Regions from separate parts of the Priestia sp. YIM B13489 genome, predicted to be linked through region 1. Evidence: riboswitches for the same ligand, from Rfam matches in the RefSeq annotation. Region 1 holds a riboswitch; each other region holds the start of a gene.
What was found. A riboswitch is a leader RNA that binds a small molecule or an ion and turns the genes downstream of it on or off. The one in region 1 is predicted to bind cobalamin.

Region 1 (8,047 bases):
AGCTTTAATACAGTGATTACTGGACTTAATGACTTCCCTAGGGATTATTGGCCGCCGCTTTTTGTGCATACCTTGTTTAACGGTATGGTCATTATCGGATCGATTTTAATTTTAGTGGCGCTAGTGGGCGTTGTTTGGTACAAGTTTTTAAAGAAGAAAAGCTTCCCTAAAATTTTCATGTGGGCATTTGTCGCAACGGGCCCTCTCGCGATCATGGGCATTGAATTCGGATGGATTTTCGCATGTACCGGAAGACAGCCCTGGGTCATTTACCGCATCATGCGTACATCAGAAGCAGTTACCACTTCTGCTAATTTGCATATTTTATTTTTTTTATTTTTGCTTGTTTATATCGTACTCGTGGCCGCAGTCGCCCTTGTACTGGTGTTTTATTTCAGAAGAAATCCGCTTTCTAAAGAGCTTGCTGCGCAAGCAGATTAAAAAGGATGTGAGAATATGGGTGATTCGTTACTAGCAATTACCGTAATATGGGGCTTCATTTTTATCTATGCCGTAATGGGAACGATGGATTTTGGAGCTGGTTTTTGGTCGATGGTATATATTAACCGTACGAAAACAAATGCTACAGATGTAGCAAACAGATATCTATCGCCTACTTGGGAAGTAACCAATGTATTTATCGTTGCGATTGTGGTTGCGCTGTTTAGCTTTTTTCCTCGAGCTACATTTACGCTTGGAACAGTGCTACTAATACCGGGGAGTATCATTTTACTTCTCTTATCTATTCGAAGCGGATTTTTAGTGTTTTCACACTATGCTAGCAGCTTCAAATATCGGAGAGCGTTGGTTTATATATCCGGTATATCCGGCGTGTTAATTCCTGCTTTTTTAATCGCTGTACTGCCAGTAAGTCAAGGTGGGTTTATTGATATAATTGATGGCACGCAGCAATTAAACTTAGCAAAAGTATTTTCAAGTCCGCACGTCTATTCATTTATCGGATTTGCCATAAGCTCTTCGCTGTTTCTATCGTCTCTGTTATTAGCAGATTACTCGAAGTCATCTGACGAAATGGAAGCTTATGCGGTCTATCGGCGTGATGCGCTCATTACAGGACCTCTTTCCCTGCTAATGGCTATCTTTATTATGATTACAATGCAATCAGAAGCAAGCTGGTTATATGATAAAATGATGCAGTTTAAGCCCCTTCTTTACGGATCTGTAGGTCTATTTGTAGTAGCTGGTATTGCTCTGCTGCTACCTTCTCAAAAAGGAAAAGGCATGCCTCGTTTAGCCGTGGTATCCATTATCCTTCAATATTTCTTAGCAAGTTACGTATACGGACGAAGTCATTTACCTTATGTTGTCTATCCAAACGTAACGATTGAGAATGGATTTACACATCCCGATGCATTTCATTCTTTATTTATTGTGTATATTGTTGGTTTTGCTATTTTATTTCCTGGATTCTTTTATTTCTGGCGTCTATTTATGAAAGACAATAAAGAATACAGCAAAAAGAAACCATATTAAAAAACCCGGTCAGCACTTGACCGGGTTTTCTTATGAAGCAGCAGATTTTGCTACTACTTCAGCAAAACCTTTAGCAAATACCTTACATTTTTCTACATCTTCTCCAAAGGGGGAGAGCTCGATTTTTAAACCGGAAACGGCTATATTTCCGTTACGTTTCTTTATTTTTTCTTCAATTAAATCAACTGCTCCGCAAAAAACATCATATGATGAATCACCTGAGCCAAATACAGCCATCTGCTTTTGACTGAGATCTATATCATCCATTTCCTCATAAAGATCTAAAAAATCATCTGGTAGCTCTCCATCTCCCCACGTATAAGCTCCAAAGATAATAGATTCTGCAGATACAAGGTCAGAAGCATCAATGTCATATACTTCTGCTCGTTTCACATGCAATCCATGCTTGACTAATTCTTCTTCGATCAAATCGGCTATCGCTTCTGTGTTACCTGACATACTCGCATAAGCTAGTAAGATTTCCTTCATGTAAATGACGCTCCTTTACACCAGCAGTGTCGGCCGCATATCCCCTTCTTCAGCGCATTCTCGTTGAAGAGGACAGTTTTCACACTCACTGGATGCATAATTCTTTTGAAAATGTTTTGGTTCCATTAACACACTTTTGACAATATGTAGTTGAAGTATGGCTTTTTGATAATCGTCTGGTGCAATATGATAAGTTGTTGTTTCTCCAGTTAATAATGAATAAAAACGAATTTGTTCAGGAACCTTTTTAAAAGCTTGTTTCGAAAAAACGATAATAAAGTCTTTCATGGCGTTTTTCACTTCTTCATGGTCATCTAGAATGAATTTTGTTACCGTATAAGACTTCTCTGTCCATGCAGCAAAATCAATGGTTAGAGAAAGGTTGCTTTGAATTTCTTCTACATAAACGCTGTATTTCTCAAACACAAAAAGCGGTAATTCTACATGTGCTTTCTTTCCTAAAAACCTTAGTAAATAATCGCTTACTCTAGCTAACACATCGTAATAGTGAACGGGTGATGAAAACATATTTGGCTTTAGGCGCCAATATTTTTCAATGAGCTGTAAAACATAGAGGTTTGAGCGATACTCAACTGGCTTGCTATAGTATGTTTTAATGATTTGATGGACAGTTACTTGAACGAGCTGTTTCCAATCTATAGATGTTTTTTTCAAAAGAAGCTGCTGCTGATAAAATTTGTATGGACATCGAATAAATTGTTCGATGTGGTCGTTAGAGAGTGTCTTTATATTCACTTTTATCGGTTCCACCTATGTCTCACCACCCTAATTGAAATTCATTCTCAATAATAAGTAAAAATTAAATCATGAAATCTGCTCAATCACTTGACGAATAGCACTCCATGAATGTTTGACGAAATAAATCGGTTTTTTTTGTTTTTTTGCTTTCTCTTTAATGACTTTTGCCATATTGTGATTAATAAAATCCGTAATAACTAATACAAACCCAATATGTTCGGGTATTTCTCGCTTCACCATATTGCTTTTACGGCCATCTAAATGAATGACTTCATTAAATCCTTCTCCCGCTAAACGATCTGTAATATGCTTTAACCTGTCTCCTCCTACAACCATAACTGATGACATGTTTGTTCCCTCCCAATTAATTATTCATTTAATGATTTGCCAACAACTTGTATTCTTTACTATATACACAGTTTAATTGAGAATGATTCTCTTTGTCAATGTTTAATTGATAAAAATTCTCAATTAAAATGAAAGTCTACCACCTTTCTTATAAGTTAGTTGAATTTTGACCATACTATAGCTATCACATACAAAGGAGGGTTAACGTTGGAACAAAACATTCTTTGTGAAGTAAATAACTGTCACTTTTGGAAAAATGGAAATCACTGCAGCGCAGAAGAAATTTACGTGGTAAGTCATAGCGGAAAACATGCAGCAAGCAGCTATGAAACAGACTGTAAAACGTTCAAGCCAACTGAAGCGTAACCCGCAAAAGGACAGCCTCTGGGTTGTCTTTTTTCTCTCTTCAAGATCATAAAAAAGGAGACTAATATGAAAACTGAACAACTGATTCATTTTTTTAAAGAAGAAGCCATAAAAGCAAATGAACAAACCTTTCCAATCTATGTACAATCATTTACTCATTTATGGACATATAAATGGGGAACACTTGAAAACATTCCAGAAGAAATTGATGACTTAATTACCACACGTGCGTTAGAACTTGGACTTATTCACTTAAAAAAAGCTGACTAATCAATAAGGAAATTAGTCAGCTTTTGTGTTTATAGATCATCAAATCCATTCGCATCTGATGCTTTTGTATATTGTCTTGATTTCTGTTCAAAGAAATCCGTTTTCCCTAAATCTACCTCTTGATAAGCAATAATCCAACGAAGAGGATTTTCAATCGGTGCTTCTGGGAAAGCAGCTCGGCCGAAGCCTAATTGATTACAGCGTTTATTAGCCATGTATTCAATATACTGCTGCAGTTCTTTCATCGTGATGCCGTCGAATTTTTCTCCGATAACAGATTCCGCCCATTCAATTTCAAGACGAGCTGCCTCTTGGAACGTTTCAACTACAAACGTTTCTAGCTCTTCCGTACGATAAGCTGGATTTTCATTTAGTACTTCCTTGAAAATCTTTTCAAATAACCCAACGTGAAGCTGTTCATCACGATTGATATAGTTAATCATCGTAGATGTCGCCACCATCTTTTGATTTCTCGCAAGATTATAGAAGAAAGCAAATCCGCTATAGAAGAAAAGGCCTTCTAAAATAACATCATATACCATAGACTTCAAAAAGTTTTCAACCGTTGCTTCTTCGCTAAATGCTTTATATCCGTTTGTAATAAAGTCATTTCGAGCGCGAAGCTTTTCGTCTGTGCGCCAGTATTCAAATACTTCATCTTGTTTTCCTTTTGGTACAAGACTTGATAAAACATATGAATACGAATGATTATGAACCACTTCTTGCTGCGCTAAAATAATCATTAGAGCATTAATCGAAGAATCGGTTACATAGTCAGCTACTTTGCTAGCATAATCTGATTGAATACTGTCCAGTAGCGCCAGCAAGCCAATAATTTTCAAAAAGCTCTCTTGTTCGTCAGCCGTTAACTGAGGGAACTGCTTAATATCTTGACCCATATTAATTTCAAACGGCGTCCAAAAGTTAGCTAGCATACGTTTGTATTTAGGGAACGCCCATGAAAATCGGACGTCATCCCAGTTTAGAATATTTGAGCTCTTGCCGTTAATGATTCCTGTCGAACGGTTCGGAGCTGTTTCGTTCATTAATTCTCGTTTTAACATGCTTGTCATCAATTATTCACTCCTTTTAACTATGACAGCTTTCACATTCTTCAATGACTTCACTTGATGTTGAACGTACGTAGTAGGTCGTTTTTAACTTTTCTTTCCATGCCGTCATATGAAGATCCAGCAGCTCTTTTGCTCGGATATCATTTTGCACATATAAGTTGAATGAAATGGATTGATCAATATGGCGCTGGCGCTTGGAGTTTTGCTTAATGCTCCAGTGCTGATCAATTAAATAAACGGACTTATAATACCAGTTTGTTGCTGGTGATAAATCTGGTGCCGTCACCGGGATTTTATAGTTTTTCTTTTCCTCTGAATAAAACTTACGGAAAATCGGATCAATACTTGCAGTAGAACCCGCGATAATAGATGTTGATGAATTAGGTGCTACAGCCATTAAGTAGCCATTTCTTATCCCATTGCTTTGAACTTCGTTACGCAGTTCACTCCACGCTTCGCTTGTGTATTTACGTGTTTCAAAATAAGCGCCTGACTCAAAATCTGAGCCTTTAAATAATGGATATGCACCTTTTTCTTTAGCTAAGTTCATGCTTGCCTGTACGGTTAAGTAAGCAATTTGCTCGTACAATTCATCGCAATATGCTACCGCTTCATCTGTTTCCCATGCTATTTTCTTTAAGGCAAGCAGATGGTTCCAACCAAATGTGCCAAGTCCTACTGCGCGGTACTTTTGGTTTGTTAGTTTTGCTTGAAGTACTGGCAAATCATTTAACTCAATAACGTTATCAAGCATGCGTACTTGAATTGGAATTAAACGTTCAAGCACACCTTCAGTTACGGCTCTCGCTAAGTTGATAGAAGAAAGATTACATACAACAAAATCGCCCGGATTCTTTGTAATAATAATTTTTCCGTCTTCTGTAATTTCCTCTGTTACGACCGTTGTGCTTTGGTTTTGCGTAATTTCTGTACATAAGTTGCTGCAGTAGATCATGCCCTCGTGGCGGTTTTGATTAGCTCGGTTAACCGTATCACGATAAAACATATAAGGCGTTCCGGTTTCAAGCTGGGAAAGCATAATACGCTTGAAGATTTCAATAGCAGGTACTGTTTCTCTTGAAAGCTGTTCATTATTTACACACTCAGCGTAACGAGTGCGGAACGAACCGCTGCCTTCTTCTTCATCATAAAAATCTTCTAACGAGTAGCCCATCAGCGTACGAACTTCGTGAGGATCGAATAAGTGCCAGTCTTCACGTGCCTCTACTTTTTCCATAAACAAATCTGGCAAACATACGCCAGTGAATAAATCATGCGTGCGCTGACGTTCGTCACCATTGTTCAAACGCGCGTCTAAGAATGAAAAGATGTCTTTGTGCCATACGTCTAAATATACGGCAATAGCTCCTTGTCGTTGACCTAGCTGATCGACACTTACAGCCGTATTATTTAGCTGTTTCATCCATGGAATTGTTCCTGATGATACGCCTTTAAAACCTTTTATATCACTTCCTCGGCTTCTAATATGACCGAGGTAGACACCAATTCCGCCTCCATTTTTACTAAGCGTGGCCAAATCTGTATTGCTATCATAAATACCGCGTAAGCTGTCATCAATCGTATCAATAAAGCAGCTAGATAGCTGTCCGTAGCTCTTTCCTGCGTTTGAAAGTGTTGGTGTGGCAACCGTCATATATAGACTAGAAAGCGCCCAATACGCTTCTTTTACTAATGCTGTTCGATTTTCTTTCTTTTCTTGAGACATCAGCGTCATAGCAATGATAAGAAAACGTTCTTGCGGTAATTCGTATACGCGCTTATCATGTGATGTCGCTAAATAGCGATCTGCTAATGTCAACAATCCAATGTATGTAAATAAACGATCGCGTTCAGGAATAATGACTGAAGCAATTTCATTAATTTCTTCTTCTGTATATGTTTTTAATAGCTGCTTATTATAAATGCCGATTTTTGTTAGTTCTTGAATAAGCTGATAAAACGAACCGTACTTCTCTTTTTTATCGTAACCTCGGTTGTCCGCTGCTTTTCGATATAGTTCGTTTAAGTAGACGTCTGCCGCTACGTACGTCCAATCGGGTTCTTCCATTGAAATACGCTCTAAGGCTGCCAAAATTAGGACGTTTGCAACCTTTTCGTCCGTCATATTTTCCTTTACTGTAACAGTTTGAATAACCTTTTCCTCATACAAAGAAAAATCAAGCTGCGTAAATTCTTTTTTTAAACGTTCAATATATGCAGTTAATTCATGTAGAATTGTAGGCTTTAATGTATTCACCATAAATATGGCTCCTCTCTTCACTTCAAAATAAAAAATCGCTCACCGTACCTCGGTGAGCGAATAGAACGAAGATAGAAGAAGACACTAAGTCTTTTCTCAATCCTCGCTCTACCCTCTCACCTCCCGAAGAAGATAAAACGACATAAAAAAGGCAGGTCTCCTGACTTATGCTTCTTTTTACTTTAAGGCCTTCCCATGATGTTTACTCACAGTGGATTTCCTTATTTCATCAGCATTCACAGTTGCGGGGACAGCTTTGGATTTTCACCAAATTCCCTTTTAAGTCTTTTTATCAGACACCTTTTTCACTGGAAAACACAAAATATAGTATTTTATTATGGATTTCAAAACAACATATTGTGTTATGTTATAAACACATTATATAGGACAACTTAGAAAACTATCAACCTATTTTCAAAAATAATTTTGTTTTTTACGATAAAACTCTTCGACTTTTTTCATCAAACTATTCCATCATAACATGTTTTGACACGCTTGATGGAACAATGTGCTCTTTTTAAAAAATTTGTCCTATTTTTCTACTAAACATTGACAACCTCAATAAAAAAACCGTTTTTCATCAAAAAACGGTTGTTAATTATTTGTATTCTTTTTCAAATGCTGTGATTGTTTTGATAAACTTTTTATCAATATCGTATCCTATCCCCGGTTTTCCCTTCACCTTTATTACTCCGGCTTCTACCTCTACTTCGGGCTTAATAATATCTTTTTCCCAATAGCGAGACGACGCAGAAATATCACCTGGTATCGTGAAAGAAGGCAGTGTGGCAAGGGCAATGTTATGAGCTCGTGAAATCCCTGCTTCTAACATTCCTCCAACCCAAAGTTTTACACCATGCTGGGCGCATAAATTATGAATTTGCTTTGCTACGGACATTCCGCCAACTCGCCCGATTTTCACATTGATAATCTTACAGCTTTCTTGTTCGATTGCATGACGTGCATCTTCATAGCTCACAATACTTTC
Region 2 (8,047 bases), 2.0 Mb from region 1:
CATGATTTTCTTTGTGCTTGTGGTTCTTGGAATTATTGCTAAAATGGCTGGAACAAGCATGTTTACGCTGATAAAAGTGTTAAAAGACGAGCTGCTTCTTGCTTTTACAACGGCAAGTTCAGAAGCCGTTTTACCATCTCTTATCAAAAAGATGGAAGACTTCGGTTGTTCTAAATCGGTTACATCGTTTGTTATTCCAACAGGCTACACGTTTAACTTAGATGGTTCAACCATTTATCAGGCGCTGGCATCGCTGTTTATTGCTCAAATGTACGGCATCGACCTTTCCATTATGGATCAAATTCAGCTCCTTCTTGTGCTAATGTTAACCTCAAAAGGAATGGCTGGTGTACCGGGAGCATCGTTTGTAGTTGTACTTGCTACACTTGAATCTATGGGCTTCCCTCTTGAAGGCATGGCATTTATTGCAGGAATTGACCGCATTCTTGATATGATGCGTACCACAGTTAACGTAGTAGGAAATGCTTTAGCTGCAATTGTGATGTCAAAGTCTGAAGGCGAATTTGATAAGCAAAAATCATTAAATTATACAAATGAATTAAAGAAATCAAACATAGCTTAAAACAAAACAAGCCGGGCAGCTGCCCGGCTTGTTTTGTTTGGAGCTGACTGTTATCTTTTTTGAAACATATGGTAAAATAAAAGAAATGAGAGACAAAGGAAGTGTCATAATGACGGAAACTGTTCAGTTAATTAAAAAGCTTGTTTCGATTCCCAGTCCTTCTGGAAATACAGAAAAGGTAATTTCATTTGTCGAAGACTATATAAAAGAGCTAAATATTCAAACGTACCGCAATCGAAAAGGAGGCTTAGTCGCTACTATTCCCGGTAAAGATACAGATCACCACCGCATGCTGACGGCTCATGTCGATACATTAGGTGCTATGGTAAAAGAAATCAAACCGAGTGGACGTCTGAAAATCGACTTGATTGGAGGGTTTCGCTACAATTCTATTGAAGGAGAATATTGTGAAATTGAAACTTCATCAGGAGAAGTATTTACAGGAACCATCCTTATGCATCAAACATCTGTTCATGTGTATAAAGATGCAGGGAAAGCTGAGCGAAATCAAGAAAATATAGAAATTCGACTGGATGAAAAAGTACATAGCGCAGAAGATGTTCGCAGCCTTGGAATTGAAGTAGGCGACTTTGTTTCGTTTGATCCTCGTGTAGAAATAACAAAAAGCGGTTTTATTAAATCTCGTCATCTCGATGATAAAGCAAGCGTAGCTTTATTGCTTCAGCTCATAAAAACAATTCAAGAAGAACAGATCGAACTGCCATACACTACGCATTTTCTCATTTCAAATAATGAAGAAATTGGATACGGAGGGAATTCGAACATTACGCCTCAAACAGTAGAATACTTAGCGGTTGATATGGGTGCTATGGGAGATGGACAATCTACCGATGAATACACCGTGTCTATTTGTGTAAAAGATTCAAGCGGCCCATATCATTACGGTTTGAGAAAGCATTTGGTGGAGCTAGCTAAGCAGCATGATATTCAGTACAAATTAGATATTTATCCGTTTTACGGATCAGATGCTTCTGCTGCTATTCGTGCCGGACACGATATCGTACACGGCTTAATTGGTCCAGGAATTGATTCTTCTCATGCGTTTGAGAGAACGCATCAAGATTCATTAAACCATACGTATAAGCTTCTTTATCACTATGTGCAGTCGAACATGGTTCTGCTTTAAGAAAGCAATATTTAATTAGTGTATTTTTATGCAAAATAAAGAGCAGGACGGGATTGTGATGTCTGTACTTTCCTTTCCTAAAAAAGAAGCCGGCTGTCCGGCTTCTTTTTTTAATAAATACTATATATTTTTTACTGGTGAAGCAACAGTTGGTTAAAAAAGCACCTTTTTAAAGAGGTATAATATTGCTTAAACCTTTTGTACATTTTGTTCATTTACAGAAGTTAAAATGTTTTTAAATTTTTAAAAGTTTCTTGTGACAAGTTTTGTAGAATGGGTTTTCAAAAGGAAATGGTTTCGGCATAATGTGGATATAGCGATCACTACAATAATCGGAGGCGAATCTTTTCATGTGGGTACTGACGGTATATGCTGGAAAAGAAATGAAAATGTTTGAATTTGAAACTGAAAAGCAGGCGAGAGAAGCTTTTGCCAAAACAAATGGCTGTAAAGTTCTTTCAGAAGTGGTGTATTATAACGATCCTCATTTAACATTAGTAGCTATATAATGAAAAAACAAGAGCTGACTTTATGCTCTTGTTTTTTTATAGGTGCTTGTATCTTCCGAAAAGAATAGAGTTGAAATAAAAAAAAATGTACGCTATGATATGGTAGTTACTTCTATTATTCTGATAGTTTAAAAGGTTCATATATATCAAACAGCAACAGTAAAGATGCCAAGAAGGCTTAATAGGGAAACTGGTGAAAGACCAGTACTGCCCCCGCAACTGTAAGTGTGGACGAACGAGTATAACCACTGTGAAAAAATCACGGGAAGGTTCTCAAGTAGAATGATACACAAGTCAGGAGACCTGTCTTTATTGTGAAGTTTCTATTTCTCCGGGGAGCGGGAAGGGAAACGTTGGCTTAAAGTGGCATTCGTGTACACTCTTATTCTGACGTTTTACCCGCTCGCATATTAGCGAAGCGGGTTTTTCTCGTATCGAAAAACTACATATCGTGCAAAAAAGGTGCGCAATGTTCACATTGCGTTAAATGGGAAGTCTGGTGTGAAGCCAGCGCGGTACCCGCCACTGTGAAGAGGAGCTGATTGCATATGCCACTGTATTTGGGAAGGCGCAATCAAGTGATGAATCGAAGTCAGGAAACCAGCCTTTTTCTAATGCGAAGCTTACCCTACGGGATATAGGTGGAAGTGCAAAAACTTAGTTTGAATTTTCTGCGCCTCTATCATTGATAGAGGCGCTTTTTTTAGTAAAGGAGCGAATGAGTGTGACGACGTGGAACTTAAACGGAACAAAACATCACGTATTGATTTGTAATGGAAGCAGCTGTATGAGAAAAGGTGGAGAAGAAGCCACACAAGCTATTCGAAATAAAGTGACGGAACTGGATTTGGATGAAACGGTTCATACAACGCGTACGCGCTGTAACGGACGATGCAAAGATGCTCCTGTAGCTATCGTCTATCCTTCAGGAGATTGGTACAAGCAGGTCACTGAAACCGTGGCTCACCGGATTGTCGAAGAGCATTTAGCAGGAGGCTGCAGTGTAAAGGAATCGCTTATTTATGAATATGATCAAAATGGTTTCGTTTCTCCGGAAAACAGTGACTCCATAGAAGGAATTGACAAAGTAAAAAGTAACGCATAGAGGAGGAGCTAGCATGAAAGGTAAACTGTTAGTTATTGGATTTGGGCCGGGGAGCTTTGAACATATTACACAGCGAGCAAGAGAAGCCATTCAAGAAAGTGATATGATCATCGGTTACAAAACCTATGTGGAATTAATTCAAGGACTGTTAACGAATCAGCAAATTATTAGTACGGGAATGACCGAAGAAGTAAGCCGTGCACAGGAAGCTGTAAAGCAAGCCGAAGCAGGAAAAACCGTAGCTGTCATTTCGAGCGGAGATGCAGGAGTATACGGAATGGCAGGCCTTGTATATGAAGTGTTGATTGAAAAAGGCTGGAAAAAAGAAACGGGCGTAGAGCTGGAAGTAATTCCTGGCATTTCGGCTATCAATTCATGCGCATCTCTCCTTGGAGCGCCCGTGATGCACGATGCTTGTACGATTAGTTTAAGTGACCACCTTACGCCGTGGGATCTAATCGAAAAAAGAATTGAAGCAGCTGCACAAGCAGATTTTGTAGTGGCTTTTTACAACCCAAAGAGCGGAAGACGAACAAGACAAATTGTTGAAGCGCAAAGGATTCTATTAAAGTACCGTTCTCCTGATACGCCTGTTGGTCTTGTGAAAAGCGCTTATCGTGACCGTGAAGAAGTCGTAATGACTAACTTAAAAGACATGTTAAACCATGAAATAGGCATGCTGACTACCGTTGTTGTCGGAAATTCATCTACGTTCTTTTACGACGATTTAATGATTACACCGCGCGGGTATCAGCGGAAATATACCCTCAACCAAACGGAGCAGCCGCTAAGACCGCATCAGCGACTTCGAAAAGAAGCAGAACCATGGGCTCTCGATCAAGAAGAGACTGTAGAGCAAACAGCTTCAGCAATTGAAGCAGTTCAGACCAAACCAGAAGAAACAGCAACTTCACGAGCTCTTGCAGAAGAAGCGCTTCAAGCAATTTTAGGTGAAACCACTTCTGGGGTCGTACACCAGCCAATACAGTCAATTTTCGAAGTCGCGGTTAGTCCAGGACTTGCCAATAAGAAATTCACGCCTGTTCAAATGACAACACTAGCAGAAGTTGTTGGTGAAAAAGGTACGATGGAGTATACACCTGACCATCAAATCAAACTTCAAATTCCAACAGCCCAGCCAGATGTGATTATTAAAAAGCTCCAAGCAGCTTCCTTTTTACTATCTCCGGTCGGAGACGTGTTCACAATTAAAGCGTGTGATTTTTGTGATGGAGAAAAAAGCGATGCTATTCCACATACGGAAGAATTACAAAAACGCCTCGGGGGAATGGACATGCCAAAAGAGCTGAAGCTTGGTATTAATGGATGCGGTATGGCCTGTTATGGCGCAGTTCAAGAAGATATCGGCATTGTCTATAGAAAAGGTGCGTTTGATTTATTTTTAGGAGCTAAAACGGTTGGACGAAATGCGCATTCAGGTCAAATTGTGGCGGAAGGCATAGCACCCGATGACATTGTTGAAATAGTGGAGAACATTGTCCATGAATATAAAGAAAAAGGTCATCCTAATGAGCGATTTCATAAATTCTTTAAGCGTGTGAAGAACGTTTATGGATTCGACTATCAAGATATAACACCAAAAATAAAAGTAGAACCAGCTCCGTGTGGAGATTAAAAAATGGGAGGGCATTATATGAAATCAGTTTTATTTGTCGGTCATGGAAGCAGAGATCCTGAAGGGAACGATCAAATTCGCGAATTTATTTCGACTATGAAGCATGATTGGGACGCATCTATCTTAATAGAAACGTGTTTTCTAGAATTTGAACGCCCAAATGTAAGTCAAGGCATTGATACATGTGTGGCAAAAGGAGCAAAAGATGTAGTTGTAATTCCAATTATGCTCTTGCCTGCTGGCCACTCTAAAATACATATTCCGGCGGCTATAGATGAAGCTAAGGAAAAATATCCACACGTAAACTTCGTATACGGACGTCCCATTGGCGTTCATGAAGAAGCCCTTGAAATTTTAAAAACGAGATTACAAGAATCAGGAGAGAATTTAGAAACTCCAGCTGAAGACACGGCTGTTATCGTCTTAGGGCGAGGGGGAAGTGATCCTGATGCAAACAGTGATTTATATAAAATTACGCGCCTTCTTTGGGAAAAAACAAATTATAAAATCGTTGAAACTTCTTTTATGGGCGTGACCGCTCCACTGATTGATGAAGGCGTGGAGCGATGTTTGAAATTGGGCGCTAAAAAAGTGGTTATTCTCCCGTATTTCTTATTTACAGGAGTATTAATTAAGCGATTAGAAGAAATGGTGAAGCAGTATAAAATGCAGCATGAAAACATTGAGTTTAAGCTCGCCGGCTATTTCGGTTTTCACCCAAAACTGCAGACAATTTTAAAAGAACGTGCTGAAGAAGGATTAGAAGGTGAAGTGAAAATGAACTGCGATACGTGTCAATATCGCCTTGGCATTATGGAGCATATTGATCACCATCATCATCACGATCATGACCATGATCACGGACACCATCACCACGAACACCATCATGACCACGATCATCATGAAGATAAGGTCGGCGAGCTAAAATGATTTTATTGTTAGCCGGAACTAGCGATGCACGTGCATTAGCCGTGCAAGTGAAAAAAGCAGGTCATGAGGTTACGGCAACGGTTGTAACCGAAAACGCAGCTATCGAATTACAGCGTGCAGAAGTGAAAGTGAAAATTGGACGTCTCACAAAAGAAGATATGATGGATTTTGTAAACGAACATCGTGTAAAAGCTATTGTGGATGCAAGTCATCCTTTTGCAGAAGAAGCATCTAAAAATGCTATCGGCGCGGCTGCTGAAACAGCGATTCCTTACATACGCTATGAGCGGGCTTCGCAGGCTTTTACCTATGATAATATGACAATGGTTTCTACGTATGAAGAAGCAGCAGAAGTAGCAGCTGAGAAAAAAGGAGTTATTATGCTGACAACAGGCAGCAAAACGCTGCAGGTTTTTACAGAAAAGCTGCTTCCTCTTTCAGATGTACGGCTTGTTGCTCGTATGCTTCCAAGGCTGGATAATATGGAAAAGTGCCAGCAATTGGGATTTTCGCAAAAAAATATTATTGCTATTCAAGGGCCGTTTACAAAAGAGTTTGATCGAGCGCTGTATAAGCAATACGGAGTGACGGTCATGGTCACAAAAGAAAGCGGAAAAGTTGGATCTGTGGATGAAAAAGTGGAAGCAGCTAAAGAGTTAGGCTTAGATATTATTATGATTGGGCGACCGAAAATTGAGTATGGAACCGTGTATTCCACTTTTGAAGAAGTGGTTCATGCTTTAGTAAACCAAAATAGGAGTTGATTGAGATGGATTTTCGTACAGAATTTAAACCGTTAACTGTTCAGCCTCAGCAAATAGAAGGAAAAAGTTTTGAGATGATTACAGAAGAGCTTGGGCCTCATCCGTTTACAGACGAACAGTACCCAATTGTTCAGCGCGTAATTCATGCGTCTGCAGACTTTGAGCTTGGACGCAGCATGCTGTTTCATCCGGATGCGATTCAAGCAGGAATTAAAGCTATTCGCAGCGGCAAGCAAGTGGTTGCAGATGTACAAATGGTGCAAGTAGGAACAAACAAGCAGCGAATTGAAAAACACGGCGGTGAAATCAAAGTTTATATTTCGGATCCGGACGTAATGGAAGAAGCAAAGCGCTTAAATACAACGCGTGCAATTATTTCTATGCGAAAAGCCATCAAAGAAGCAGACGGTGGAATTTTTGCAATTGGGAACGCACCCACAGCTTTACTTGAATTAATTCGTTTGATTAAAGAAGGAGAAGCGAAGCCTGGGCTTGTTATTGGTCTGCCGGTAGGATTTGTTTCAGCAGCTGAATCTAAAGAAGAACTTGCAAAACTTGACGTGCCGTTTATTACAAACATCGGGCGAAAAGGCGGCAGTACGGTAACGGTTGCTGCATTAAATGCAATTTCAATTCTTGCAGATCAGGTGTAACGCATGAAGGAAGTACCAAAAGAACCTAAGAAACTCAGAGAAGGCTATACGACGGGCGCTTGTGCCACGGCAGCTACGAGAGCAGCTCTGCTTACGCTAATTTCAGGAGAAGTGCAAGATGAGTCAACGATTTACCTACCTGTCGGCCGCTTTGCTACGTTTCATCTTGAAGAATGCGAGTATCGCACAAGCAGCGCTGTAGCTAGCATCATTAAAGATGCTGGAGATGATCCCGATGCCACGCACGGAGCGCTGATTATTTCTGAAGTTTCGTGGTGTAATGGTGCAGGTATTATCATTGATGGAGGAGTGGGAGTAGGGCGTGTAACAAAGCCCGGCCTCCCGGTTCCTGTCGGTGAAGCAGCCATTAACCCTGTTCCAAGAAAGATGCTGAAAGAAACGGCTGAACAGCTTCTAGCTGAATACAATATACAAAAAGGCGTTAAGATTGTCATCTCGGTTCCTGAAGGAGAAGAAATGGCGAAAAAGACATTAAATGCGCGTCTAGGTATTTTAGGAGGCATTTCGATACTGGGGACGCGGGGAATTGTCGTTCCGTTCTCAACAGCTGCTTATAAAGCAAGTATCGTGCAGGCAATCAGCGTTGCTAAAGCGAGTAATTGTGAGCACGTTGTCATTACGACAGGGGGCCGAAGCGAAAAGTATGGAATGAAACAGTTCCCTGAACTTCCGGAAGAAGCATTTATCGAAATGGGAGAT
Region 3 (8,047 bases), on a different contig from region 1:
GGTGCAGAAGGTCATATCCGTGAAGCGTTTCATTTGAGTCCGCTCTGGCTGGGGATTGTGGTTTCGTCGCTAATGGGAGGAGCAATTATCGGTTCCATTTTAAGCGGATTATTAGGCGATAAGTTTGGAAGAAGAAAGTTAATTTTAATTTCGTCGATCATCTTTCTTTTAGGATCCATCGGTTCCGCGATTGCACCAGAGGAAATTACGTTAACGATTGCGCGCGTCTTTTTAGGTACAGCAGTAGGAACGGCTTCTTCTTTAGTTCCTGCCTATATGTCAGAAATCGCACCCGCTCATATTCGCGGGAAGCTTTCAGGTTTAAATCAGCTAATGATTGTAATTGGATTATTATTAAGCTATATCGTAGCCTTTATTTTTGAGCCGGTTCCAAACAGCTGGCGATTAATGCTTGGCAGCGCCGGTATTTTTGCAATTGTATTATGCATCGGTATGATCAAGCTTCCAGAGTCGCCGCGCTACTTAATTAAAAATGGAATGCCAGATAAAGCGCGTGAAGTGCTGCGTACGCTTCGCCGCTCAACAGCTGAAGTAGAAGCTGAAGTGTCTGAAATTGAAAGCGTAGCTGTGCATGAACAATCAGGCATTAAGCAGCTGTTTCAGAAAAAGTTTCGTCTAGCTTTAATTATCGGCGTCGGAATGGCAACTTTTCAGCAGATTCAAGGCTCAAACTCAATTGTTTATTATGCAACAAGCATTGCTCGTCAAGTTGGTTTAGCCCCGCAGGTAGCTGCTGGTTTTACGGTTATTGTTGGGGTAATCTTTGTCGTGACAACACTTATTTTTCTGCAGTTTGTCGATAGATTCAACCGCCGTACCATTCTTACGATTGGCGGCGCGGGTATGGCTCTTTCATTTTTTACACCGGCTATTCTAGGAGCGTTAGGCGTTAATGAAGTCGTTGTTAACTGGGTTACGTTAATTGCTCTTTGCTGCTTTATCCTTTGCTATGCGTTTTCTTGGGCGCCGCTTACGTGGATTATTGTAGGAGAAATTTTCCCGCTTTCTGTACGCGGCATCGGTGCTGGGATTTCATCTGCTTTTAACTGGACGGGATCGCTGGCAGTAGGGCTTGTGTTCCCTATCTTAGCTGATCAGTTTAGTTTGGGCGTTATCTTTTCAACGTTCGGGATCATTTGTATTCTCGGTTTATTCTTCATACGCTTTGTAGTTGTTGAAACAAAAGGACGTAGCCTAGAGCAAATTGAAACGGACATGGCAGCTCGTTCTGGAAGAAATTCTGTAAGTCCAGTTGAGCGTAATAAATATGTTTAATTGTCGTAAATGTTTTAAATGTAAGATGCTGAGATAAAAGTATTTTAGCTGAAGTGAAAAACGAACCACTAATCAAACACTTTGATTAGTGGTTCGTTTTTTTATGGTGAACGCAGGTTTCAGCTGTTTCGTTTCTTCTAGCAGTTGATTCGAGAGCAAGGCGAAGACTCCTGCGGGACAAGCGGAACAGATGAGACCCCGCAGGCGCACAAGCGACGAGGAGGCTCATCGGCCGCCCGCGGAAAGCGAAGCCTTGCACGGAAATCAACTGCGGGGGAACAAGCGGTTCAGCTCATGTCGGCCTTTGTTTGTCCCCAGCCTCTTTCTTATTAGTAGATACAGAGAGTTCATCTTTTACCCTGTCCTATTAGTGCCTAATAAAATGGAAAGATAGGTTAGCTTATCATAATGTAGACTTTAATAGATATTCATAACTAGCAATTTCTAAAACGAAAGCTAAATGTGCGTTCTGCTTACAAGAAGGTAGTGACCATCATCAACAAATTCTCATATAAATAAGTAAGCTTGTTTACTTTTAACTAAATTTATTTATTAATAGGGGGATTAACTAGTTGATGAATTTGACGCTTCATGAACGTTCTGAAAAGTTATTAAAGCAAAGAATTAAACAATTAAATCCGAGAGATCCATTTAACTTTGTTTTTATGGGAGACAGCAGAGGTGACGGACCAAACGATAATTGTTTCACGATGAGCGGTGAATTTGAGCTTGTGTTAAAAAAGGCGGTGGAATTGAACCCGCTGTTTATTATTCATGGGGGAGACACCGTCTATACAGGGAAAAAAGAGTATTTGGAGCACTTTGTTAAGGTTGTTGAAAAAATCGCCCCGAACATTCCTATGTTTGTATGCGTAGGGAATCATGATGAACTGTACCTTGATGAAAGCAATCTCGAAAACTTCAGAGCCACTATCGGAAAAGTACACTGGGTCATTGATATTCCTGTCTTCAACTTCCGGTGCATCGCATTAAATAATGTCATCAGTCCCAAGAATAAAATATATGGATTTACAGATAGAGAGCTGAATTATTTAGAGCAGCAGCTAGAGGATGCTCCTCGTAATACCGTTGTAGCTATGCATGCGCAGCCAAATATTGGCCGGTGGTCAAATCTTGAAGGGTTTCCTGTAACGACTCCTCAAAGTCAAGAATTTTTTGATTTAATTCAAGAACACCGCGTGAAAAAAGTGTTAGTCAGCCACGTGCATGCGTATGACGAGCAGTTTATTAGAAAAAACAGAAACGGGTCGTTTACGCTTGGAAGAGGCACTGATTTTGTATTGTCAGGAGGCGCCGGCGCTCCCCTTGATTTTGAGCCGCCTTTAATTTTAAATAATTATAATTTTACGGAATTTTTTGTAAGCAGGTACGACATTTTAGGTCCTCTTCTTTGGAAGGATTTTGGACGACCTCGAAGAAATTGTTTGTAAAAACAAGAAAGTAGAAAGCTAGGTTCAAAAAAAGAGGCTGGAACAAAAGGGTTTTAGACGAAGTGAAACGAATCATCGATCAAGATGTGTGATTAGTGGTTCGTTTTTTTGTTAAGGCAAACGTAGGTTTCATGTGTATAGGTCTTTCTAGCAGGTGATTGGAGGACAAGACGAAGACTCCTGCGGGAAGCGAAGTCTTGTACGGAAATCAACTGCGGTGTCACAAGCGATTCAGCTCATGTATTCCATTTGCCTTTAGAGTGGATTCATTTGGTGATGTCTCAACCTCTTTTGGAAAAATGTGCATAACTCTTAACGAAACCTTGTAGCAGAAGGCTCAGTCAAACGTTATAATAGATAATGAATGATGATATATTCTCTATATTTGTCATATATTTGTATTACATATGTAATTAAAGAAAAACATTCACTTGATATACTGTTTAATGACTTAACTTTATCTTAAAATTTACAGTGAAATGCCTGTTTATAGAGGCTTAGAACATACACAGCAAATGGAGGAGCAATCATGGCAAACGAAAAGATGCAAGAAGGACTTGATCGTTTTATCAAGGAAGATTTAAATGACCTTTTAGGTAGACTGTTCCCCTTAATGGACCGGGAGTGTGCCGAAGAAAAAAGAAAGCTTATCGAAACAGCGGTAGAGTACATTTATTCGTCAGGATATCACCAAGGGGCAAAAGATTTAATCGAAACGCACCGAAAAGATGATTACAAATTGTTAAGGCAAAAGTTAGCGTCAGCGCCTCCTAAAAACTAATTTTTTTGAAATTTCTTTTGACAGCATAAATGTAAGGTGTTAAGATGACTCTACATTCAAAATATTATAAACAATTAAAACTCTTATTGAGAGAGGCGGAGGGACTGGCCCTGTGAAGCCCGGCAACCATTTAACATTCTTGTTGAAAAGGTGCTACATCCTGCAAAGCGTACAGCTTTGAAAAATAAGAGAGGATTTCATAGATACTATGCCTCTCTATTCGTGATAGAGAGGCTTTTTATTTTATGTGAATATGTTTTGAATGAACAATTTTATAAAAATGCATCAGGTGCTGTGTAACGAATGTACGCAGCTTAAAAGGGAAGACCGGTGAAAAGCCGGCGCGGTCCCGCCACTGTAATGGGGAGCAACTTATTAACCACTGTTTCATGTTGAAATGGGAAGGGATAGGAAGCGATGAACCTAAGTCAGGAGACCTGCCTGTTGTATGCACTTAAGCTCTACGGGATATAGAGAGGAGTGAGGAATACGTGTTGAGAAAAACAGGCTATCTCAACTTTAGTTAAGTATGCGTATCATCTCTCTTTTCATTTCGAAAAGAGAGATTTTTTAGTTTACCGATAAAAAATATACAGGGAGTGGAAAAAATGAGCAGTGTAAAAAGTTCAAACTTAGGTTATCCAAGAATTGGTGAAAAACGAGAATGGAAAAAAGCGCTTGAGCAGTTTTGGGCAGGAAAACTAGAGAAAGATATCTTTTTGCAGGAAATTGAGTCTCTTCGTCTAGGGCATTTAAAAAAACAGCGTGACGCAGGAATTGAATTGATTCCAGTCGGCGATTTTAGCTTATACGATCACGTGTTAGATACAGCCGCTATGTTTGGTCTAGTGCCAAAGCGCTTTGATTATGACGGGGGACCGGTATCGCTTGAAACGTATTTTGACATCGCGCGAGGAACAAAAGGTGCGGTAGCTTCTACGATGACAAAATGGTTTAACACAAATTATCACTATATCGTACCAGAGCTTGAGGAATGTACGCCGGCACTTGTAGAAAATCGCCCGCTTCAATTTTACAAAGAAGCAAAACAGAAGCTGAATATTGAAGGCAAGCCCGTTATTTTAGGTCCAGTAACATTTGTGAAGCTGTCAAAAGGATATAAAAAAAGTGAGTTTAAAGAAGTAGTTGAACAATTTGTTCCGCTTTATGCAACTATCTTAGCGGAGCTGCAAGCAGAAGGAGTAGAGTGGGTACAAATAGATGAGCCGGTTTTAGCTACAACGCTATCAAAAGAAGACCTGGCGCTTTACAAAGAAGTCTATCAAGCTTTGAAGGAAGCAGCACCGAATGTAAAAGTCATTTTACAAACGTATTTTGACAGCGTTGATTACTATAAAGAAGTCGTGTCTCTTCCTGTTGAAGGAATTGGTTTAGACTTTGTGCATGACCGAGGCGAAAATCTCACTGCCCTTAATAAATATGGTTTTCCAACTGATAAAGTGCTGGCAGCAGGAGTGATTGACGGACGAAACATTTGGCGTGAAAATTTGGACGAGCAGCTTTTAACGATCAGTGAAATTGAAGAAGCCGTATCAAAAGACCGTTTGATTCTTCAGCCTTCATCAAGTCTGCTACATGTTCCTGTCACGGTGAAAAATGAAGAGACGATTGATCCAGTATTGAAAAATGCGCTCTCTTTTGCAGATGAAAAGCTAAAGGAAATTACGCTGTTAACAAAAGCGGTGCAGCAAGGAAAAGAAGCAATAGAAGAAGAAATAAGCGTAAGCAAGCAGGCAATTCAAGCATTAAATGGATCATCTTTTCGAAATTGTCAAGATGTGCAAAAAGAGCTGAAGCAGCTGCACAGCTATAAAGCAGAGCGACAAGCGCCGTTTGACGTACGTCAGCGCGTTCAGCAAGAAGCGTTTCAACTGCCGCTTCTTCCAACGACCACGATTGGAAGCTTTCCGCAAACAAAAGAAGTGCGAAAAGAGCGTCTAAAATGGCGTAAAGGCGAGTTAAGCGATGAAGCATATGAAGCGTACATTAACGAGGAAATAAAAAAATGGATTGAAATTCAAGAAAACATCGGCTTAGATGTCCTTGTGCACGGAGAGTTTGAGCGTACGGATATGGTCGAATACTTCGGTGAGAAATTAGGAGGCTTTCAGTTTACGAAGTTTGGCTGGGTGCAATCTTACGGTTCTCGCTGCGTGAAGCCGCCGCTTATTTACGGAGATGTATCGTATGAGCAGGCGATGACGATCAAAGAAACGGTCTACGCACAGTCTCTAACAAATAAGCCGCTTAAAGGAATGCTGACGGGTCCGATTACGATTTTAAACTGGTCGTTTGTGCGTGATGATATCCCGCGCTACGACGTCGCAAATCAAATTGCGCTTGCTCTTAGAAAAGAAGTAGAAGCACTTGAAAGTCAGGGCATTTCAATGATTCAAGTAGATGAACCGGCGCTGCGTGAAGGACTGCCGTTAAAACGAGAAAACTGGGACAGCTACTTAAATGCTGCGGTGTATGCGTTCAAGCTAGCGACGGTATCGGTGCAAAACGAGACGCAAATTCACACGCATATGTGCTATTCAGAATTCGAAGAGATTATTGATGCGATTAAAGCGCTGGATGCCGACGTGATTTCCATTGAAACGTCTAAAAGCCACGGTGAATTAATTTATGCGTTTGAAAAACATACGTACAATCAAGGAATTGGACTTGGCGTATATGATATTCACAGCCCGCGCGTACCGAAGCTTGAAGAGCTTCAGCGAAACATTGACCGCGCTCTAAAGGTGCTTGATCCTGCATTATTTTGGATTAATCCCGACTGCGGCCTTAAAACAAGAGGAATCAGCGAGACGGTTGAAGCTTTAAAAGTGATGGTTGAGTCTGCAAAACAAACCAGAAAAAATTTATTACAAAACGTTTAATAATAAGAAAGTAAAGGCCAAGCAGTGTAACCGCTACACTGCTTGGTCTTATGGGATTTTAAAAGGCCAAAAATATCCATTGACACTTCCCGTACATTTTTGTATCTTTTTAAAGGTGTTTTTAAAATCAGGGAGGTACAACATGAGTAACAACAGCACGCAGCACGTTAAAATTGTAACAGCGGATCCATCAGCGCTAGGTCTATTCGGACTTGCCATGGTGACACTTGTTGCATCGTTTCAAAAGCTTGGGGTAACCGATGGTGTTTCATTGGTATTGCCATGGGCGGTTTTTTTAGGCGGAATAGGACAGTTAATCGCGTCTATGCAAGATTTCAAACATAATAATACCTTCGGCGCAACTGCTTTTGGTGCCTTCGGGTTATTTTGGCTAGGTGTAGCTATGACATGGCTTATTCAGCTTGGAGCATTTGGAGAAGCGCTCGCAAAAGAAGCGGATCCAAAGCAGCTCGCATTTGCTTTTGTCGGCTACTTGATTTTCAGCGTTTTTATGACAGTTGGAGCAATGGGCACTCATAAAGTATTATTTATTATTTTTGTGTTAATTGATTTCTTATTCATTGGATTATCGCTAAGTACATTTGGTGTGGCATATGAATACACGCACTTACTAGCAGCAGTGTCAGAGCTATTGATTGCTCTGTTTTCATTCTATGGATCTGCAGCGGCTGTATTAAATACTCACTATGGTCGAATTGTGCTTCCGGTGGGCAAGCCGTTTGGAGCATTTATCAAATAATCAAGATGTTAATTAAAAAGCGAAGTAGGGTTGAATTCTGTATGATGCAGAGGTCAATCCTTTTTTGTTTGGGCATTTTTATATATAGTAGAAAGAGATAGTTATATGTAATAGAAGCTTTTAGAGAAAAAAGAAAATACATAATGAAAGGAAACGTTCCAATGATTATAAGACAAGTGGAGGAAAAAGATTTAAACCAATTAATTACGTTAGAAAACAAAGGCTTTACACCTGCAGAAGCTGCCTCAAAAGATGCATTTATCACGCGGATCAACACTATTCCTGATACGTTTATTATCGCTCAAGAAAATGAAGAAATAATCGGATATGTGAACGGTCCCGTCATTTCAGCTCCGTTTATTACGGATGATTTGTTTGAAAAAACGATTTCGAACCCTGAGGCAGGCGGTCATCAAAGCATTTTAGGTATCGTTGTAAATCCCAATCATCATCACAAAGGAATTGCCAGTATGCTGCTAAGAGAGTTTGAAAAGCAAGCGCAGGACAAACAGCGCTTAACGGTTACTTTAACATGTAAAGAAGAATTGATTCCGTTTTACGAAAAAAACGGATATGTGAATCAAGGAGTAGCGGAGTCTCAGCATGCAGGCGTGCAGTGGTTTAATATGAGCAAGGAGCTTTAACAAACAATGAAATAGAAAAGCACAAGCTTCCTTTAAGGAGTTTGTGCTTTTTTATATTAATTTCTGTGTAGTTATTGTAAATATGTAAAAGTAAAGGTGGTATTTACATGAATAAGTACGGCTTTTTTTATTGAGAGGGTGCACAGGTGTTTAATCTATTTCGTTGCTTCTAGCGGTTGATTGGAGGGCAAGGCGAAGACTCCTGCGGGAAA
Region 4 (8,047 bases), 1.7 Mb from region 1:
GACAAATTTTTCTTGGAGTGGAAAGCCCAAAGAAAAAAAAGCCTTACCGGCGGAAGTAAATCATCCTTTTGTTGGATGATAGCAGTCAAATTTATTTAAAAGGAGATTTTAAAAATGTGGGCTATTAGTGTAAAAGAGTTTCAAAGCTTATTTAAAAGTATTAAATCAATTATCGTTATCTTAATCGTATGCGGTGCTTCCTATGGAATAGCCCATATAGTTAGTCAACTTGGAGGTCAACTGACGAGTGCACAGATTCAAGATGGAGCCAACGGGGGAATTTTGGTGATGCTTCTCGGGTTCGGACCTTTATTTATTTCAAGTCTTTCTCATAATGTTATTAATCAAGAAATTAAAACAAGAACAGCAAGGTTTTTAGTTACCAAAACATCAAGAGAGCGTATTGTACTAGGAAAATTCTTAGGTATTTGCTGTTTCTGGCTTGTTTGTATCTCTATTTCATTTCTACTGATTGTGTTTATTTCGCATCATTTTTCTTTTTATATATTTTTAGAGTGCCTGCTATTCACCGTTTGTATCATTTCATTTGTTTTAATGCTTTCAGCTTTAATGCCAAGCCCAACTCATACTATGTTTTTATCAATTATTTTATCGTTTGTTCTACCGGTACTGAGCGTGTGGAGCATATTTTCATCAAAAGCGTACATTGCATGGTTTAAGTATGTGACACCCTACTACTATTTAAAGCTGGAGAAAGGGTATCTAACAGTTCTTCTTATTTTTGCAGCACTTTGTTTATGTACGGCACTTTGGAGTTTTAAAAGGAGAGAAGTATAATATGTATGCTATTGAAACAAGTAAATTAACTAAAAAATATGGATCTAAAACAGTTGTTAACGGTATTAATTTACAGGTACCACAAGGGGGAATTTACGGATTTTTAGGAAGAAACGGAGCAGGAAAGTCTACATTTATTAATATGCTTACCGGCGTTTCATTTCCTTCAGCAGGAGAATTTACGCTGCTGGGACAGAGTGATATTGATTTAGAGCTTCAGAAGAAAATAGGTGTGCTTCCTGACTATGCTAACTTTTATGATGAGATGACAGCGCTCAATCATTTGCGCTATTTTTTAAAGATAAACGGCCATCGTTTTTCGAAAGAACACTGTAGTATTGTACTGAAGAAAGTAGGATTAGAAGGACATGAGCATCAGAAAGTTGGAAAGTTTTCATTTGGAATGAAAAAGAAGTTAGGAATTGCTCAAGCAATTGTAGCAGACCCAGATCTTATCTTTTTAGATGAACCAACTTCTGGAGTAGATGTTGAATCTGCTCTTCACATTCATGAACTAATAAGAGAACTCCAAAATCAAGGCAAGACAATTTTTATGACGTCTCATAATTTAAATGAAGTTGAGAAGATTTGTACACGTGTAGCGATTATGAAAAATGGGGTCATTTTAATAGAAGGTACAATGGAAGAGCTGCGCTTTCAATATCAAGCGAAAAAAACGGTGATGATTAAACATGATCCCTACCCAAGCAGCCATAAAGAATATATTCAACAGTTTTTCCGTACGTTGAGTCCCGAAGTTGAATACCATCACATGTACACAAAAGTGATGCTTCAAAAAGAAAGAAATATTCCTCTTATTATTCGCGAATTGATTCAATGCGGCATCGACATTTATCAAGTTCACGTCGAAGAACCTTCTTTAGAGGAAATCTTTTTGCAAAAAAATATTGTGGATCACTCACAGGTGAGTTAATGGGCGAAAGTCCGTTGGTTTACTACTCAGTCTGAATACATTATTTATAAATACCAGTTAGGAAGCTTCTGACAAAAACATGTTCATTTTCTCAAGAAACTGATAAGATAGCTAATGACATTTAAAAATAAGAAAGGATTTCGATTATGTTATCAGCTATTAATTCAGTAGATTATACCATCTTCCACGCGGTGAATCAGTATGCCTCACACGTAAAGCCTCTAGATTCGCTGATGGTATTCTTTGCAGATTATGCCCAGTATGTACTTATCGTTTTACTCGGCTTGTTTTTACTTATTAATAAAAACGGCAGCCGTGTTGTAGCATTTCAAGCTTTGTGTGCTTGTGCCACAGGAGTCATTATCAATAAAGTGATTAGTTTATTTGCTTATCGAGATCGTCCGTTTATCTCTCACCACGTGAATCAGCTTGTTGATCACGCCGCAAATTCTTCATTTCCAAGCGATCATGCTACATCTGCATTAGTTATCACTTTTACCATTTGGCTGCATTTCAAACGTTCAGGACGCATGTGGGTTGTCATGGGCGTACTCATTGCCTTTTCACGCGTATGGGTTGGCGTTCATTATCCATTCGATGTGTTAACAGGAGCCGTTTTAGGCTGCGTGCTGGCGCTGTTTATTCATTATGTTATTTTTAATACGAAACTGATGAGGTCCATTACCAACTTGTCTATTTTTCGAAAATCAGCTTATGACGAACAGTCTCAATATTATTAAGAAAAAGTCGCAAATACGCGGCTTTTTTTATTGGGAAATTTTTAACGTATTTAATACTTGTTTTTTAAAATTAAATTGTGTACAATTAAATCATAGAAACGATAAATAAAAAACTTTTAATAAAATTAATGAAAAAGAGGAGAGGTTTATACATGAAAGCTTTATATGAAACAACAGTCGTTAACACAGGTGGAAGAACAGGAGAAGTTCACTCTTTAGATAACATCTTTAACTTAGACGTTGCAACACCTCCAGCGCTTGGTGGAGAAGCAACAACAGCAACAAACCCAGAGCAGCTGTTTGCAGCTGGATACAGTGCTTGTTTCAACAGCGCGTTAGAATTTATGTTGAAAAAACATAACGTAGAAATCAAAAGCAGTGAAGTAAAAGCTACTGTTCAGCTGCTTCCTGATAAAGCTGATCAAGGAGTGAAAATTGAAGTAGCGCTTGAAGCACATATCGAAGGCTTAGATTTAGAAACAGCGAAAAAATATGTAGACCTAGCTCATTCATACTGCCCGTATTCAAAAGCAATCAGCGGCAACGTAGACGTAACGATAGAAGTAGTTTAATTGCTCTAAAAAGCCCTGCTAAGCATGTAAAGCTTAGCAGGGCTTTTTTATTTGAATTTTCTCTATTCATTTGTAAGCGGTACTAGTATAATGAGGAAGAAAATGAATCATTCGCACAGTTTAGGTGCTCTTACATAGCGTAAGAGGTAACAGGGAATCGAGTGCAAATCTCGAGCGGTCCAGCCACTGTAAGCAGGGAGTTTTCTATCTTATCGTCACTCAAAATGGGGAAGGCGGTAGAAAATGATGATCTCAAGCCAGGAGACCTACCTATTCTGTACACTTGACTCTTCTAGGAAAGAGGCGGTGTATCAAGGTACGCAGTGAGCAATTGCTGTTTATTTTCATATGCCGACACGTCCTCAATTTCTATAGAATTGAGGCTTTTTTACGTTTTATTTTAAAAAAAGGAGTGTAGGAAATGGAAGGTTTATCAGTTTTTTTACTTGTCTTTTTATTAGGAATCAGGCACGGATTGGATGCAGATCACTTAGCTTTTATTGATGGCCAGACCCGATATAATTGGAGAATGGGCAGCCGTTTTGCCCCGTGGGTTGGAACGCTGTTTTCACTAGGTCATGGAGGAATGGTGGCCGTCACGGCCGGGGTGCTGGGCGTGGTGATGAAGAATTTTACGTTTCCTTCATATTTCGATCATTTTGCATCTTGGGTATCCATTATCTCTCTCTTTCTGATTGGAACATTAAACACATATCATTTGCTTCGAACTAAAAATAAAGAAGAAGAGTTTCAGCTGAGCGGATTAAAAGGGAAGTTTATTCCGAAAATCGCAAAAGGAACAACGAATCCTTTTTTAATTATTCTTGTAGGGGCATTGTTCGCTTTAGCAGCCGAAACGGTCAGTCAAACGGCCGTGTGGTCTCTAGCTGCAGGGAACGCAGGCAAGTATACGCCGCTTTTGTTGGGACTAGTGTTTATGTTTGGCATGATGCTTACAGATACAATCGATTCGATGATTGTACATAAAATGGTGAATGAATCGAGTAAATTTGGACAATCTGCTTCCCGCTTGATGGGCTGGGTTATTGTTGTCCTCGCGTATGGTGTGTCGTTCTATTTAGCATTCACTTTCTTTAACCCATGGGCCGAAGTAAACTTTGAAATGGTTGGCGTTATTCTGTTTATTTTTTTAGTGTCTATGTTTGTTTTTGTGAGTGTGAAGTCAAAAGGAAAAAATATTAAAATAAATGTCAATTAGTCAAACGAAAGCTTTAATCTGTTGAAGATTGAAGCTTTTTTGTATGAATTTGTTGAAGTTTATGGCTATTTTCGGTCGGTTATGAATAAGTTAAAGTATTATCTGTATTTAAAGGATGGAAAATTGTCTGAAAACCATTATAATTAAGGATAATTTAAGGTCGTTATGTGAAACGTAGAACATAGTTATACGTAAAATAAATAAAAGCATTTAATGCAAGCAGCAGGGGTTGTTTGGAGGAGGAATTGATTTGAGTCAGGTAATGGTAGAACAAAGCGTGTTTAGTTATTTAAAAGAACACGAACAAGATATGCTTGAAGATTTAATTGGATTTGTGAAAAAAGAATCACCGTCCTACAGTAAAGAGTTAGTAGATCAGTGTGGAATGTATTTAACGCAGCTGTTTCAAAAGCGGTTAGGGGTAGGGTACGAAATCATAGAAGAAAAAGAAGTAGGAAACCACTTGAAATTTACGATTGGAGAAGGAGAAAAGCAGCTTTTAATTATCGGTCATTTTGACACGGTATGGGAAAAGGGAAGGCTGAGTCTAAGAACGGAGGGAAACAAGCTGTATGGTCCGGGAATTTTAGACATGAAAGGCGGCATTGTACAATCTATATGGGCGATTAAAGCGATTCAAGAGCTTGGCTTATCGCTCGATAAAAAAATTGTGTTTTTCTGTAATTCGGATGAAGAGATTGGGTCAATTTCTTCTAAAAAATACATTGAAGAAGAAGCACAAAGAAGTGAAGCAGTGCTAGTAGCGGAACCAGCGGTGGCGGGTTCAGGTGCGTTAAAAACGTCGCGCAAAGGAGCGGGGATTTTCACCGTAAAAGTATGGGGACGAGCAGCACACGCGGGTAATCACCACAAAGAAGGAATCAATGCGATTGAAGAGCTGGCGCGCCAAGTGATTTTCTTGCAGGGCTTAACAGATTATGAAAAAGGTACAACGGTGAACGTTGGGACATTTACGGGAGGCAGCGGTACAAATGTAGTGCCGGAATATGCAGAAGCGCACGTGGATTTACGTGTTTCTACAGAAGAAGAAGCAAAACGCATGACGGATATTATTTTGAATTTAACACCCATTTTAAAAGGGATTAAGCTCGAAGTAACGGGAGGCATGAATCGTCCTCCGATGGTCAAGTCTAAACAAACGGAAGAGCTATTTGAATGCGCTCAGTCAATCGCGGCGAAACTGGGTATGAAATTGGAAGAAGCAGCTGTGGGCGGCGGAAGTGATGGCAATTTTACAGCGGCCATTGGTGTTCCCACGCTGGATGGATTAGGAGCATGCGGAAAAGGAATACATGCAGAATATGAACATATTCAAATTGATACGTTGTCCGAGCGTTCTTCTTTATTTGCGAATTTGCTGCTGCAAATATAAAAAAAGCCCGCCTTAAACGGCGGGGACTAATCTTAAAGCTTATATTGGGAGAGTATAAGCTTTCTTTTTTTATTTACTGCTTTCTTCTTGAAGAGAAAAGGCAGTTTCTTTCTTTTTGAATACCACTGCATCAAGAGCAAGGAACTGGCTTCCTGCAAGAAATAAGTGAGCAGACATGGCAATTAAGGCAATATCAAATTCAAACCCGCCAACAAATCCGCTTTTAAGCTTGGCTGTAAAAATGGCGCCAAGCATAACTGCCACAAATAAAGCAGATACGACTCTTGTTGCTAGGCCAAGAATAATAAGAATCCCACCTACAAGTTCAATGGTTGCAACAATATATGCCATGAAACCAGGGATTCCTAAGCTATCGAAGAACCCTACTGTATTTTCAATCCCGCCTTGCCATTTTTGAAAGCCGTGTACTAAAAATGTAAAACCTAATACTAAACGAATAATAAGTGAACCAATTTCGACGTTTTTATTCACTTTACTTCCTCCTTTAAGTGTATTTGAAAAACACTACATTATGTAGTGTGAAAGCCCGAAAAAAGAAATGTAGCAATTAAATCAGAAAGTCTTTCTTATTTGGATAATTTTATAACATTATGAACATCACACTACACATTGTAGTGTGATGTTTGTCCTCAGTCAAGAGGAAATATAAAATTAGACCATTTGGCATACAAAAATTTTCTGAAGAGCACTTGAAAAATCCTTTAATTATGTACAAGTTAGTCCCTTATTTTCAATCTTATTCTCCAACATGCTATACTGATGGCGGAGGTGTTACGATGCGTTTAGAAAATAAAAGAGTTATTGCGCTTGTTAGTGCAGACTTTGAAGATCTAGAACTATGGTATCCAGTGATGCGTCTTCGAGAAGAAGGAGCAGAAGTACATTTAGTTGGAGAAAAAGCAAACGAAACGTACATGGGGAAATACGGTGTTCCAGCCGTATCGGACTACGCGTTTAAAGATGTTGATCCAGCTGAATATGATGCTATTTTAGTACCTGGGGGCTGGGCGCCGGATAAACTGCGCCGCTATCCTGAAGTAATTGAAATGGTTCGTCATATGGATGAACAGCAAAAGCCAATCGGCCAAATCTGCCATGCAGGATGGGTATTAATTTCTGCAAAAATCTTAGATGGCCGAAACGTAACAAGTACGCCAGGAATCAAAGATGATATGGAAAATGCGGGAGCTATTTGGCATGATGAAGCAGTCGTAATCGACGGCCACATTATTTCAAGCCGCCGTCCGCCAGACCTTCCTCCTTATGCAAAAGCATTTGCTGATGTACTAGCAGAGCAATAAGAAAAAAGCCGAAACCACATTGGTTTCGGCTTTTTTATAAGATCTGTTAAAAAAAGAAATGATAAAGTAAATAAAAAGTATCATTAAAAAAGCGAGCAGATGCATCTGCTCGCTTTTGTTCGTGTTTCTTATCAGTAACTTGCTTTTGCAAGTGTAAAAACAAAATGATTACTTTCTTTATAAAATCCATGATTACGGTTTTTGTATGTTTCGTTGTTGTTAGGGCACAATTAGCATTGATTGTGCTTGCATGGATTTCATCCATTGCCGCGGTTTGTTTTTCCACATGATCGATTAACCTAAACGACGCAAGCCCTACCTCTCTTGCATCCTTACGGCTCCGAAGCCGATCCAGTGTGAATAAGTTTTGTTCAAAGACATGTGTCGAATGCCAGTATTTTTACCTTGCATTGTACGATACATCCTTTCAAGTTACTTTCACTATGTCCAGCTCTTAAAGAAAAGCCAGAAATCTAAATATAACACCTCAGTTGATCTATGTCAAATAGAAAATGTGATTTTTTCACGTGAAACAATTGCAGCTAAAACATGGTTAAATAAAGGGATATCTTTTTTATATGGAAGAGTTTTTTGATACGATAAGTTAGAGGAATCCTAGAGGAGGATGAAAAATGAATAAAAATGAACAGTTTCGAAATGATGTATTGAGAAGTGTAGAATCATTAACATATGAACAATTAAATCAACAGCCAGCATCTAATACATGGAGCGTTATGCAAGTATTAGAACATTTATATTTGATGGAGCGCATGATTGTTTCACGTGTAAAGGATCAGTTAGAAAACGGTGTGGATCAGCCAACTGAAGATAAGCCGTTTCATTTAGCGGTAGACCGTTCGCGAAAAGTAGATGCACCGGCTCAAGTTACGCCTTCTAATGAAAAGCAGACATTAGAAGAGATGAAGAGTAAGCTGGCAGAATCAAGAGCGGCTTTAATAGAGCTAGAAGAAACAGCAAGTGAAGACAAGCTAAAGCAAAAATCATTTCCACACCCTGTGTTTGGGTTAATGGATTTAAAGCAGTGGATTGATTTTATTGGCTATCATGA

Region 2: another riboswitch for cobalamin. It lies ahead of ACFX4W_RS26565 ((2Fe-2S) ferredoxin domain-containing protein); the one in region 1 lies ahead of ACFX4W_RS15910 (ribonucleoside-diphosphate reductase subunit alpha).
Region 3: another riboswitch for cobalamin. It lies ahead of metE (5-methyltetrahydropteroyltriglutamate--homocysteine S-methyltransferase); the one in region 1 lies ahead of ACFX4W_RS15910 (ribonucleoside-diphosphate reductase subunit alpha).
Region 4: another riboswitch for cobalamin. It lies ahead of ACFX4W_RS07535 (HoxN/HupN/NixA family nickel/cobalt transporter); the one in region 1 lies ahead of ACFX4W_RS15910 (ribonucleoside-diphosphate reductase subunit alpha).

The regions. Positions count from the first base shown of each region.
Region 1 is NZ_JBHZOQ010000053.1:1,982,900-1,990,946, reverse strand. Features, by position in the region: gene ACFX4W_RS15950 (cytochrome ubiquinol oxidase subunit I) at 1-441, shown strand, start outside; gene ACFX4W_RS15945 (cytochrome d ubiquinol oxidase subunit II) at 457-1,494, shown strand; gene ACFX4W_RS15940 (flavodoxin) at 1,525-1,983, opposite strand; gene ACFX4W_RS15935 (hypothetical protein) at 1,999-2,754, opposite strand; gene ACFX4W_RS15930 (DUF2325 domain-containing protein) at 2,809-3,090, opposite strand; gene ACFX4W_RS15925 (DUF1540 domain-containing protein) at 3,298-3,456, shown strand; gene ACFX4W_RS15920 (hypothetical protein) at 3,523-3,726, shown strand; gene ACFX4W_RS15915 (ribonucleotide-diphosphate reductase subunit beta) at 3,756-4,799, opposite strand; gene ACFX4W_RS15910 (ribonucleoside-diphosphate reductase subunit alpha) at 4,816-7,059, opposite strand; cobalamin riboswitch at 7,193-7,378, opposite strand; gene menC (o-succinylbenzoate synthase) at 7,658-8,047, opposite strand, start outside.
Region 2 is NZ_JBHZOQ010000053.1:4,002,244-4,010,290, reverse strand. Features, by position in the region: gene ACFX4W_RS26585 (cation:dicarboxylate symporter family transporter) at 1-583, shown strand, start outside; gene ACFX4W_RS26580 (M42 family metallopeptidase) at 693-1,730, shown strand; gene ACFX4W_RS26575 (hypothetical protein) at 1,759-1,887, shown strand; gene ACFX4W_RS26570 (hypothetical protein) at 2,081-2,239, shown strand; cobalamin riboswitch at 2,386-2,564, shown strand; cobalamin riboswitch at 2,683-2,862, shown strand; gene ACFX4W_RS26565 ((2Fe-2S) ferredoxin domain-containing protein) at 2,964-3,344, shown strand; gene cobJ (precorrin-3B C(17)-methyltransferase) at 3,358-4,980, shown strand; gene ACFX4W_RS26555 (sirohydrochlorin chelatase) at 4,999-5,910, shown strand; gene cobK (precorrin-6A reductase) at 5,907-6,674, shown strand; gene ACFX4W_RS26545 (precorrin-8X methylmutase) at 6,680-7,327, shown strand; gene ACFX4W_RS26540 (cobalt-precorrin-5B (C(1))-methyltransferase) at 7,331-8,047, shown strand, end outside.
Region 3 is NZ_JBHZOQ010000036.1:69,360-77,406, forward strand. Features, by position in the region: gene ACFX4W_RS02195 (sugar porter family MFS transporter) at 1-1,296, shown strand, start outside; gene ACFX4W_RS02200 (hypothetical protein) at 1,441-1,629, shown strand; gene ACFX4W_RS02205 (metallophosphoesterase family protein) at 1,872-2,747, shown strand; gene ACFX4W_RS02210 (hypothetical protein) at 3,277-3,528, shown strand; SAM riboswitch class I at 3,609-3,719, shown strand; cobalamin riboswitch at 3,799-3,987, shown strand; gene metE (5-methyltetrahydropteroyltriglutamate--homocysteine S-methyltransferase) at 4,137-6,431, shown strand; gene ACFX4W_RS02220 (acetate uptake transporter) at 6,574-7,191, shown strand; gene ACFX4W_RS02225 (GNAT family N-acetyltransferase) at 7,335-7,835, shown strand; gene ACFX4W_RS02230 (hypothetical protein) at 8,012-8,047, shown strand, end outside.
Region 4 is NZ_JBHZOQ010000053.1:302,787-310,833, reverse strand. Features, by position in the region: gene ACFX4W_RS07560 (DUF418 domain-containing protein) at 1-79, shown strand, start outside; gene ACFX4W_RS07555 (ABC transporter permease) at 115-798, shown strand; gene ACFX4W_RS07550 (ABC transporter ATP-binding protein) at 800-1,732, shown strand; gene ACFX4W_RS07545 (undecaprenyl-diphosphatase) at 1,879-2,472, shown strand; gene ACFX4W_RS07540 (organic hydroperoxide resistance protein) at 2,625-3,044, shown strand; cobalamin riboswitch at 3,150-3,332, shown strand; gene ACFX4W_RS07535 (HoxN/HupN/NixA family nickel/cobalt transporter) at 3,466-4,263, shown strand; gene ACFX4W_RS07530 (M20 family metallopeptidase) at 4,493-5,656, shown strand; gene ACFX4W_RS07525 (DoxX family protein) at 5,726-6,148, opposite strand; gene ACFX4W_RS07520 (type 1 glutamine amidotransferase domain-containing protein) at 6,454-6,978, shown strand; gene ACFX4W_RS07515 (hypothetical protein) at 7,025-7,264, opposite strand; gene ACFX4W_RS07510 (DinB family protein) at 7,611-8,047, shown strand, end outside.